4 regions of the Streptomyces sp. GbtcB7 genome follow, and region 4 is predicted to be linked to each of the others. Evidence: riboswitches for the same ligand, from Rfam matches in the RefSeq annotation. Region 4 holds a riboswitch; each other region holds the start of a gene.
The links. A riboswitch is a leader RNA that binds a small molecule or an ion and turns the genes downstream of it on or off. The one in region 4 is predicted to bind cyclic di-AMP.

Region 1: linked by a shared signal. The riboswitch ahead of KVT44_RS13375 (C40 family peptidase) and the one ahead of KVT44_RS14185 (C40 family peptidase) in region 4 are both predicted to bind cyclic di-AMP.
Region 2: linked by a shared signal. The riboswitch ahead of KVT44_RS42870 (transglycosylase family protein) and the one ahead of KVT44_RS14185 (C40 family peptidase) in region 4 are both predicted to bind cyclic di-AMP.
Region 3: linked by a shared signal. The riboswitch ahead of KVT44_RS22455 (transglycosylase SLT domain-containing protein) and the one ahead of KVT44_RS14185 (C40 family peptidase) in region 4 are both predicted to bind cyclic di-AMP.

What each region holds. Positions count from the first base shown of each region.
Region 1 is NZ_JAGXJM010000006.1:324,613-326,796, reverse strand. It holds gene KVT44_RS13375 (C40 family peptidase) at 1-955, opposite strand, end outside; cyclic di-AMP (ydaO/yuaA leader) riboswitch at 1,012-1,182, opposite strand; gene KVT44_RS13370 (diacylglycerol kinase family protein) at 1,298-2,184, opposite strand, start outside.
Region 2 is NZ_JAGXJM010000037.1:3,003-5,186, reverse strand. It holds gene KVT44_RS42870 (transglycosylase family protein) at 135-845, opposite strand; cyclic di-AMP (ydaO/yuaA leader) riboswitch at 850-1,058, opposite strand; gene KVT44_RS42865 (transglycosylase family protein) at 1,197-2,184, opposite strand, start outside.
Region 3 is NZ_JAGXJM010000013.1:160,727-162,910, forward strand. It holds partial or broken gene KVT44_RS22450 (HAD family hydrolase) at 1-141, shown strand, start outside; gene KVT44_RS22455 (transglycosylase SLT domain-containing protein) at 279-968, opposite strand; cyclic di-AMP (ydaO/yuaA leader) riboswitch at 973-1,133, opposite strand; gene KVT44_RS22460 (hypothetical protein) at 1,406-1,729, opposite strand; gene KVT44_RS22465 (CocE/NonD family hydrolase) at 1,713-2,184, opposite strand, start outside.
Region 4 is NZ_JAGXJM010000007.1:169,127-171,310, reverse strand. It holds gene KVT44_RS14190 (DUF6328 family protein) at 280-801, opposite strand; gene KVT44_RS14185 (C40 family peptidase) at 890-1,363, opposite strand; cyclic di-AMP (ydaO/yuaA leader) riboswitch at 1,367-1,552, opposite strand; gene KVT44_RS14180 (hypothetical protein) at 1,899-2,184, opposite strand, start outside.

The DNA of each region.
Region 1 (2,184 bases), on a different contig from region 4:
CACCGAGGAGCATCCCCGCACCCATGGACATGTCCGTGGCCGGCGGTACGCCTCTGCCGAGGGACATGTCCGCGCCGGGAGGCATGCCCGCGACCAGGGGCATCCCCGCGCCGAGGGACATGTCCGCGCCGAGCGGCATCCCCGTACCCATGGACATGTCCGCGCCGAGAGGCATCCCGGTGCCGAGGGACATGTCCGGGCCGAGAGCGGTCGACTGCTGTCGCTGCCATTCCTCCGCGGCCTGCCGGCGAGCCTGGTCCTCCGGGGTGGGCCAGACACCCTCGGCCGGACGTGACTCGATCGCCGCGGGCCCGGGGTTCCACCGTGCGGCGTGCTTGGACACCAACTCACGGGCCAGCGCCAGCTTGCGCTGGATCTTCTCCTTGGACGTCTTCAACGAGGACTGCCCCGGTCCGGCGGGCAGCGCGGGCAGCAGGGCCGTGGCGGCCTCCTGCGCGGGTTGCGGCGCAGGCTCCGGCGCGGCCGGCAGCGCGGCGACGGCCCTGCCCGTCAACTCGGCCACGGGCCCGGCGGCCGCCTCGGCGGAGGGGCCCGCGGTCAACTCAAGAACGGGGCGGGCGGTCAACTCCCGCCCACGGTTGGTGAGCCCGTCCTCCGGCCGCTTCGCCGGGCCCGTGGGCCGCGCCTCGGCCGGGCGGTTCGGCATCCGGTCGGCCGGCAGCCTGGCCGGCGCGGACGGACCCAGCTGCGTGCGCGCCGCGTCGAACCAGGTCTTGGTGATGTCGTCGAGGGCGGGGTCGCGGCGCCTGCGCGCGGTTTCCGGCGCCGGGTTGACGCGGCTTCGGCTCCCCGTGGTCATCGCGCGGGTCCCGTTGACGAACCCGACGGCGTTCTCGGCCTGGTCGTAGAGGGAGCTGATCCGCTGCTGCACCTCCTCGCGGCTCGGACCGTCCGCGCCACTGAGGGCGGCCGTCGCGCGTGCGGAGTCGGGCATGCCAGGGAGGCTGTTGCCTCCGGGGCGCGGGGTTCGTTCCGGCGCCATGGGAGCCGTACTCCTTCCGTACTCCGCCTACCGGGCCGGCTGTCGGGTTCGGGCGGAAGATTCCGGAAGGCATGCCCTACGGCCCTTGCCCGATCGGGCAGTTGGGCCGATTCACCCCAAGGTCGGTTGGGTCCCGGTTCCTGTTGCCACGGGGGCACCGGATTCGGCGGAGGTCGCGCGACCCGGCGAGGTTCGCCGGAGGGAGTCGTGCGGCCTACCGCCAACTTAGCCAATTTGTGTGCCTGGTGTGAAGATTGGAGCGCGAACTGTCCGATATGTAATTGTGACCTTCGTCTACGTGTCCCGGCCACGACCAGGATGTCGTACGACCGCTGTTCGCCCCATGGTCGCCGCGAGCGTGCGCAATCGGCGCCAGTCCAAAGGGGGTTGGGCCTCCGGCACACCGGGCCGTTCCTTGGGGACGCGGACGCGCAGGGCGCCGGGTTCGACGCGGCAGTGGACCGGGGCGGGCAGGACCAGGGCCTCGCCGTCGATGCCGGCCTCGATCTCCGCGCGGTCGGCGTCGATGACCACCTCACGGGTGGTCAGGACCGCGAGTCCGTCCGGCGCGGGGTCCAGTACGAGCGCGGCGGCCTCGGCCGCGCTGTCCACCGTGATGCCGAGGACACCGAGCAGCCCGGAGTCGAGCCGTTCGCGGCGGCCGAGACCGGCCGGATCGTTGGTGCGGTAGGGGTTGTTGCTCACCAGTACGGCCTGCGGGGCGTCGAGCGTCGTGTCGCCGGCGCGGGCGGTCAGTCGCGGCCCGCGCTGGCGGGTGAGCAGGTCGGGCAGGAGGTCCAGGATGGTGCCGATCTTGTCGTCGCGGTACGCGGGGCTCTGCACGACCGCCGCGTACGCGCCGAAGGAGGCGTTGTTGACGAACGGGTGGCGGCCGGCGAAGCCGAGGTCCACGCGGAGTTCGACGCCGTCGGTGAGGGCGTCCAGACAGGTGGCCGGGTCGTCGCGGTCGAGGCCGAGGTCCATGGCGAAGTGATTGCGGGTGCCGGCGCAGACCACCAGGAACGGCAGACCGTGTTCGGCGGCGACGGCCGCGACCAGCGCCTGGGTACCGTCACCGCCGGCGACGCCCAGCAGATCCGCGCCGTCCGCGACGGCGGCCCGGGCCAGCGCGGTGACGTCCTGGTGCTTGTCCGGGTCGAGGAGCACGACCTGCGCGCCGA
Region 2 (2,184 bases), on a different contig from region 4:
CTCCGGTGCGTACGGGGGAACACGCACCGGAGCGGGGAGCCCGTGGGGACGGGGGTGGCCCTCACCGGGGTCTCCAGTGTGGAGACCCCTTTTATGAGGGACCTGTCATTCAGCTGGGGTGAAGCTGCCGATCATCAGCTGAGGTGCAGCTGCTGACCCGGGTAGATGAAGTCGGCGTCGTCGACGATGTCCTTGTTCAGCTTGAACAGCTGCTGCCAGCCGCCCTTGACCTTCTTCTTCTCGGCGATCGAGCTGAGGCTGTCGCCCTTGACGACCTTGTACTCGCCGTCACCCTTCTTGACCTTCTTGCCGGTCGGAGTGGAGACGGTCTTCTTGGCGGCCGGGCGGGACGCCGAACGGGAGGCCGCGGTGTCCGTCGAGCGGGTGGCGGTGCTGGTGCTCGGCGAGCTGTTCGACGAGGAGCCGTTCGAGGAGGACGAGGTCGACGGGGCGCTCGCACCGCCGGTGTACGCGGCGCTCGACAGGCCCGTGCCACAGGTCGGCCAGGCGCCCTTGCCCTGCGCGGCGAGGACCTTCTCGCCGACGGTGATCTGCTGGGACTTGGAGGCCTGGTTGGCAGTCGCGGCGTACGCGGTGCCGCCGTACGCGGCCCAGGTGGAGGCCGAGAACTGCAGACCGCCGTAGTAGCCGTTGCCGGTGTTGATGGACCAGTTCCCGCCGGACTCGCACTGGGCGACGGCGTCCCACTGGGAGGCGGTGGCGGCGGAGGCGTTGCCGACCGCCATCAGCGGAGCGGCGATGGCGACACCGGTGACACCGGCGAGCGTGGCGACCCGAGTGGCCTTGGACGGACGGCGGTGCTTGCCCTTGCTGGAAAACAGCATGGAGAGATCCCCTCACCGACGCCTGCGAGGTGAGCTGTCGGGTTCGGGCGGGTGAGTGCCCGGCCGTGCGCTCTGAGCGCTCGGCTTCACCCCAAGCCGCTCCCGGTCAACTACCGGGCGCGGCGCTTACCTTGGGTCCCCCGCTCCTGCCTACGGCGCTGACGCGTCGACTGTTCCCGTACGGCCGTTGGCAGGATTCGGCGTTGACGACCGTCGGGGCCCGCTGTGGCGAGCGGTCATGACCGTAAGCAGGCGATCGGCTGAATTCCAAAGACGATCAGGGCCTTTGAGATCCATCTCTCACTCGCACCAAACCGGACATTACCCAGCGAACCATGACGCGAACTGCCCCTACTTTTCGCCCGATTCGGCACCAACTGCAAGGCTCTGACCGGGGAGGATGAGGTTCGGGTCGACGCCGACCGTCTTCTTGTTCGCGTCGTACAGCTCGGCCCATCCGCCTTCGAGGTCAAGGGCGTCCGCGATGGTCCAGAGATTGTCTCCGGCGCGCACGACGTAGGAGCCGTCGACGACATCACGGGAGGCGCCTGCGCCGCGCGAGGCGTGCCGCCCGGAGGAGTCGTCGCTACGGCCGTCCACGGCGCTGTCGGTGGTGTTCTCGTCCGCGGTGCCGCCACGGTGGCGCCCCGCACCGGTCGTCGCGTTCTCGGACGTACCGGAAGAGTCGCCGCCCTGGCCGGAGTTGCCCGAGTTGTCGCTCTTCGTCGTTTCCGTGTCGGAGCCGTCCGCCCCCTGGGCGTCGCCGCTGGTGTCGGCCTTCGTCGTGTTCTCGGCCGCGCCCCCGGTCGACTTCGAGGACGAACCGGATGAAGACGAGCCAGACGAAGACGAATCGGACTTCGAGCCGGAAGAGACGGACGGAGTCGACGTCACGGACGAACTGGACGAATCAGATGAACCGGATGAATCCGGTGTACTGGACGAGTCGTTCGCCACGCCCGTGTCGACCAGGATGTCGCCCGAGTTCTTGCTCAGCCCGGAGAGCGGTCCACAGGTCGGCCAGGGGGTGAGGCCCTGGTCGTCGAGGAGCTTCTCGGCGATGGCTATCTGCTGCGAGCGGCTGGCCTCGTCGGCACTCGACGCGTAGGTGAGGCCGCCGTACTTCTCCCAGTCCGCCTGGCTGATCTGGAGCCCGCCGTAATACCCGTTGCCGCTGTCGGCACTCCACTGGCCGGCGCTCTCGCACTCGGCGACCCGGTCCCACGTGGTGCCGTCGGCCGCGCTCGCGCTGGTGGCACCGAGCAACGGGATCGCGATGGCGGATCCGGTCACTCCTGCCGCGACGATGAGGGCCGGGGCCTGACGGGGGCGACGATGG
Region 3 (2,184 bases), on a different contig from region 4:
AACGACATCCCCATGTTCGACTGGGCCGCCCGGGGTGTCGCCATGGCCAACGCCCATCCGGAGCTGAAGGCGGTGGCCGACGAGGTGACGCTGTCGAACGAGGGCGACGGGATCGCGGTGGTGCTGGAGCGGCTGTTCCCGTGCCGGTCGGATCGGTTCCGGGAGTCCGGAGAGCCCGGTGCGTCCCGGCAGCTCTCCGAGTCTCTCCGACCTCATCAACCGCATCAGCCCCGGCAGTCGTACCAGCCCTACCGGTCCAACCAGCCCCACCAGTCCTGTCAGTAGGGCCCGTTGACGTTGTCGATCGAGCCGTACTTCGCCGCCGCGTAGTTGCAGGCCGCCGTGATGTTCGCGACCGGGTCGTAGATGTTCATCGACGTGCCCGGCACGTGGTAGGCCTTGAACGTCGGGTCGATGACTTGGAGCAGGCCCTTGGAGGGGATGCCGGCCTTGGCGTTGGAGTCCCAGTTGTTGATGGCCAGGGGGTTTCCGGAGGACTCGCGCATGACATTGCGGTGGATGCCGTTGTAGGTGCCGGGGATCTTGGCGCGGGCCATGACGTCCAGCGAGTGCTTGATCCATCCGTCGAGGTTGTTCGCGTACGTCTTCGAGGTGGTGGGCGCCGTCTTCGCCTTGGTGGGGATTTGGACGGTTTTGGTGCCCACGGTCAGGGTGAGGCCCGGACGGAGCGTCGTCGGGTCGGGGCCTATGACCGCGCGGTTGGCGGCGTACAGCTTCGCCGCGCCGCCGCTCTTGGGGTACTTCTGCGCGATCTTGGCCAGGGTGTCGCCCGCGACCACCTTGTACGTGATGAGCTGGACATCGGTGGTGGTGGCCGTGGCGGCCTGCGCGCAGGTCGCGCCCACGAGCGGAAGGGCGAGTGCGACTCCGCCCATTCCCGCGGCGAGGATGCCCCGAGTGAGCATGCTGTGGATCTTGAAGCTGCGGTGCTTGCCTCGTGCGGACATGGCGAATTCCTCTCCGGCGCCTGCGAAGTGAGCTGTCGGGTTCGGGCGGGAGCTGCCCGGCCGCACGGTGTGTGCGACTTCACCCCTAGCCGTTCCGGTGTCCGGATCGGCGGCTTACCTGGGTCCCCCGCTCCTGCCGTGCGTGTGTGTGGGTGGCTGGGATATTCCGGTCGGCGGCAGGATTGGGCGGTCCGTCCGGATCGACGTGAACGTATGCGAGAGCACATGTCCGGAACAAGCCCTCATTTCCCGGTGTAGATCGCTTTCACCTGCGCAATATGAGGGCGAAAATGCCCGATTAATCCGGAACGTGACGCTCAACTTGCCTTATGCAAAGGGGGAGTCGTCAAGAGGGGATAAAGAGCCCACTCCGCATGGGAGTGACCCAATTCACGCGACCAAGCAGAAATAAAGCGGCACTGGCGGCAAAACGGACATCAGGCTTCGAGTGTCCAGGCCGGTGAGCCCGCGGGCGGAGCCGGGCGTACCTCCCACACGGACTGGTCCGTGTCGGGGTCGTCGTCGGGGAGCCGGCCGGTGTTGGGCTTGAAGTAGAGGCCGTAGGCCCAGTATTCGGGGAGTTCGTGGCACATCAGGTCCGGGTAGAGCCCGAACTCCTGCCCCGCGTAAGCCCTGTTGATCCTCGCCACCGCCTCGGCCCGGGGAATCCCGAAACGCGTGACCATCTCGTCGGCCATCTCGCGGAAGTACGCGAGCATCCCCTCGTCCAGGGCCATCAGGAACTCACCGGTCCGCGCCATGCTCCTCAGGGTTGCCCATGCCGCCGTCGGGCCTCCAGTCCGCCGTCCGGGGGATTCTTCTCTCCCACGTCCGATGGAAGACCACCTCGTTGCCGTCCTTGCAGATCAGCTCGTTCGAGGTGATGAACTCCCGGTCGTCGCAGCCGAGTTCGGAGCGTGTCTCGACCCGTGCGTCCCAGGGCAGCTCCGGGCGGTGCAGACGGATCGACCTCGTCGAGCGGGTACGGGCGGAGAGCGGGTCCCACTCGTCGATGGTGTACGTGTCCCGGGCGTCCTCCGTGCATTCGAGGCCGTCCGGGTGGACACGGGTGCCGTCCTGGCGGGGGTCGACCTCCAAACGCCACTCGCCCCTCGCCACGTCACGGGCGACCAGGCGTTCGGGGCGGGGCTCGTCAAGGGTGGCCGGGGACGTCACTCCCAGGGGTTCGGACTGCTCCGGCTCCTCGAAGGTGATC
Region 4 (2,184 bases):
CCGCGCTGTCCGGCCGTTCGGCCGGCGGCAGCCGCGGCCGACCGCCCGCGTGGGCGCTGCCGCTGCTCGGCGGCGCCTGCGTGCTCCGGACTCGGCGTACGGACGCTGCGGTCGCTGGGCAGGGCCCAGGAGACCGGAGCGAGACCGAGCCGATGGCGTCCGGCGCCCGCCCGCTGCGGCAGGGGTCCGTCACCCACGCGCTCGACCCGAAGGCGCCGGTCACCTTCCTCGGTCCGCTGCCGCGGTTCGTGCCCGCGGGCAGTCAGGCGATGAGCGCGCTCACGGTTCTCGGTCCGGTGCTTCTTTCGGAGCCGTCGCTCCGCCGACGACGGCACGGTGCACCAGGCCCGGCAGGAGGCCCCACAGCGCCACACAGACGAGCAGGGTGCCCGCGCCCGAGGCGATCCCGGCGGCGCGTCCCAGCGCGACATCCACGACGAGCAGCACCGATCCCGTCAGCGCCAGCATGAGCACACCCATCCCGACCGTGGCCAGGACGGAGGAGACCCGCACGATGGTCGGCTTCGCGCCCTGCCGGAACAGCGACCTGTGCAGCGCGGCTGGCGCCGTGAAGAGCGCGGCGGCCACCACGGCCAGCAGGAGGGTGGTGACGTACGTGGCGCGCTGCACCGTGTCGAGGGACGGGAAGCGCGGGGTGAACGCCAGCGTCAGCAGGAACGCGAAGAGGATCTGCACACCGGTCTGCGTGACGCGCAGCTCCTGGAGCAGTTCGCCGAAGTTGCGATCGGCGCGCTCGAGGGGCGTCTCGTTCCGTTCCTCGGGGGAAGGTCGCTCAGCCATGCTGAACGAGTAACCGGTTCGTCCGCTTTTCACGCCCGGGGGGTGGAACCCCGAGGGGGTGCCGGCCGGCGGCACCCCCTCGGGCAGGTCAGCTGACCCGGCCGTACCAGACGCTCTTCGTCCAGATCTTCTGCAGCTTCACGACCTCCCCTGTCTTCGGGGAGTGCCAGATCTTTCCCTTCCCGGCGTAGATGCCGACGTGGTACACGTTCCGGCCCGAGTGGAAGAACACCAGGTCTCCGGCCTTGCGGTGGGATGCGGAGATGTGGTGCGTCTTGTTGTACTGCGCCGCGGCCGTACGAGGCAGCGTCTTGCCCGCCTTCTTGTACGAGTAGAGCGTGAGCCCGGAGCAGTCGAAGCGGCGTGGCCCGGCGGCACCGTACTGGTACGGGGAGCCCTTCTTGGAAGCCGCGACCTGAAGTGCCCTCGTCGCCAACGTGGCCGCTTCGGCGTCGGATGCGACGCCAGGAACCACAAGGCTGCCGCCCACGGCGGCGATGGTGAGCGCCGAGGCCGTACCGGCCCGGGTCCACAGCGACGGGACACGATTGAGCGCAGTCATGCGCAACCCTTCGTCAGCCGCCTGTGAAGGATGACCTGTCGGATTCGGGCTGGCGAAGTAGCCCGGCCGCTTGCGCGGCTTCACCCCAAGGACCGCCCGGATCTCTCCGGCGACCCGTCTTGCTGGGTCCTCCACTCCTGCCGATGCACTTCTGTCGACCGGTCATCCGGGCAGCGGCAGGACTCGGCGTCCGCCCGGACCGCCCCGCCGCTGTGGCGGGGGCTTGTCGTCGGAAGGGATCTTCACGCATAGCGGTCGGAAAATCCGAGCGGAACTGGCGATTTGTGGGGTTACTCACCACTCACCCGTTCGGGTGGACGACCCCCTGTTCGGGCGATGTTGGGGACACCGACGACGCGCCCACCAGCACCGGAGCGTCTCATTCCGCCTCCGGGCCAAGCGTGTTGCGCAACTTTTTCGGTTCCCCGAAGGGGTCTGTGACTACTCCATCAGGGGGTACGCCATTTGGTCCGTTTGAACCCCGGGCCGGACGCCTCGCCGACTCGGCGCGCACCGCGACCCGGGTGTGGAGGTGTCAATTGTCGGCGTCGGGTGGCAGCGTGACGCGGGCAGCCCGCCGCTCACCGTCGAGGACGCGCAGAGCCTGCGCCAGCGTCGGCGCGTGCACCTCGCTCTCGCCGCGCTGGTGCATCAGCGCGAGGGCGTCCCGCAGCTCGGTGGCCTTGGCGACCAGCGCCTGGGCGGCACGCAGTCCGCGGTAGGTGTCTCCGGGCCTGGCCGGGTTGATACGGCCCAGCAGGTCGACCACGTCGAGGTAACGGTCGATCAGTTCGGCCTCGGCTCGCGTCAGCGCGGGCAGC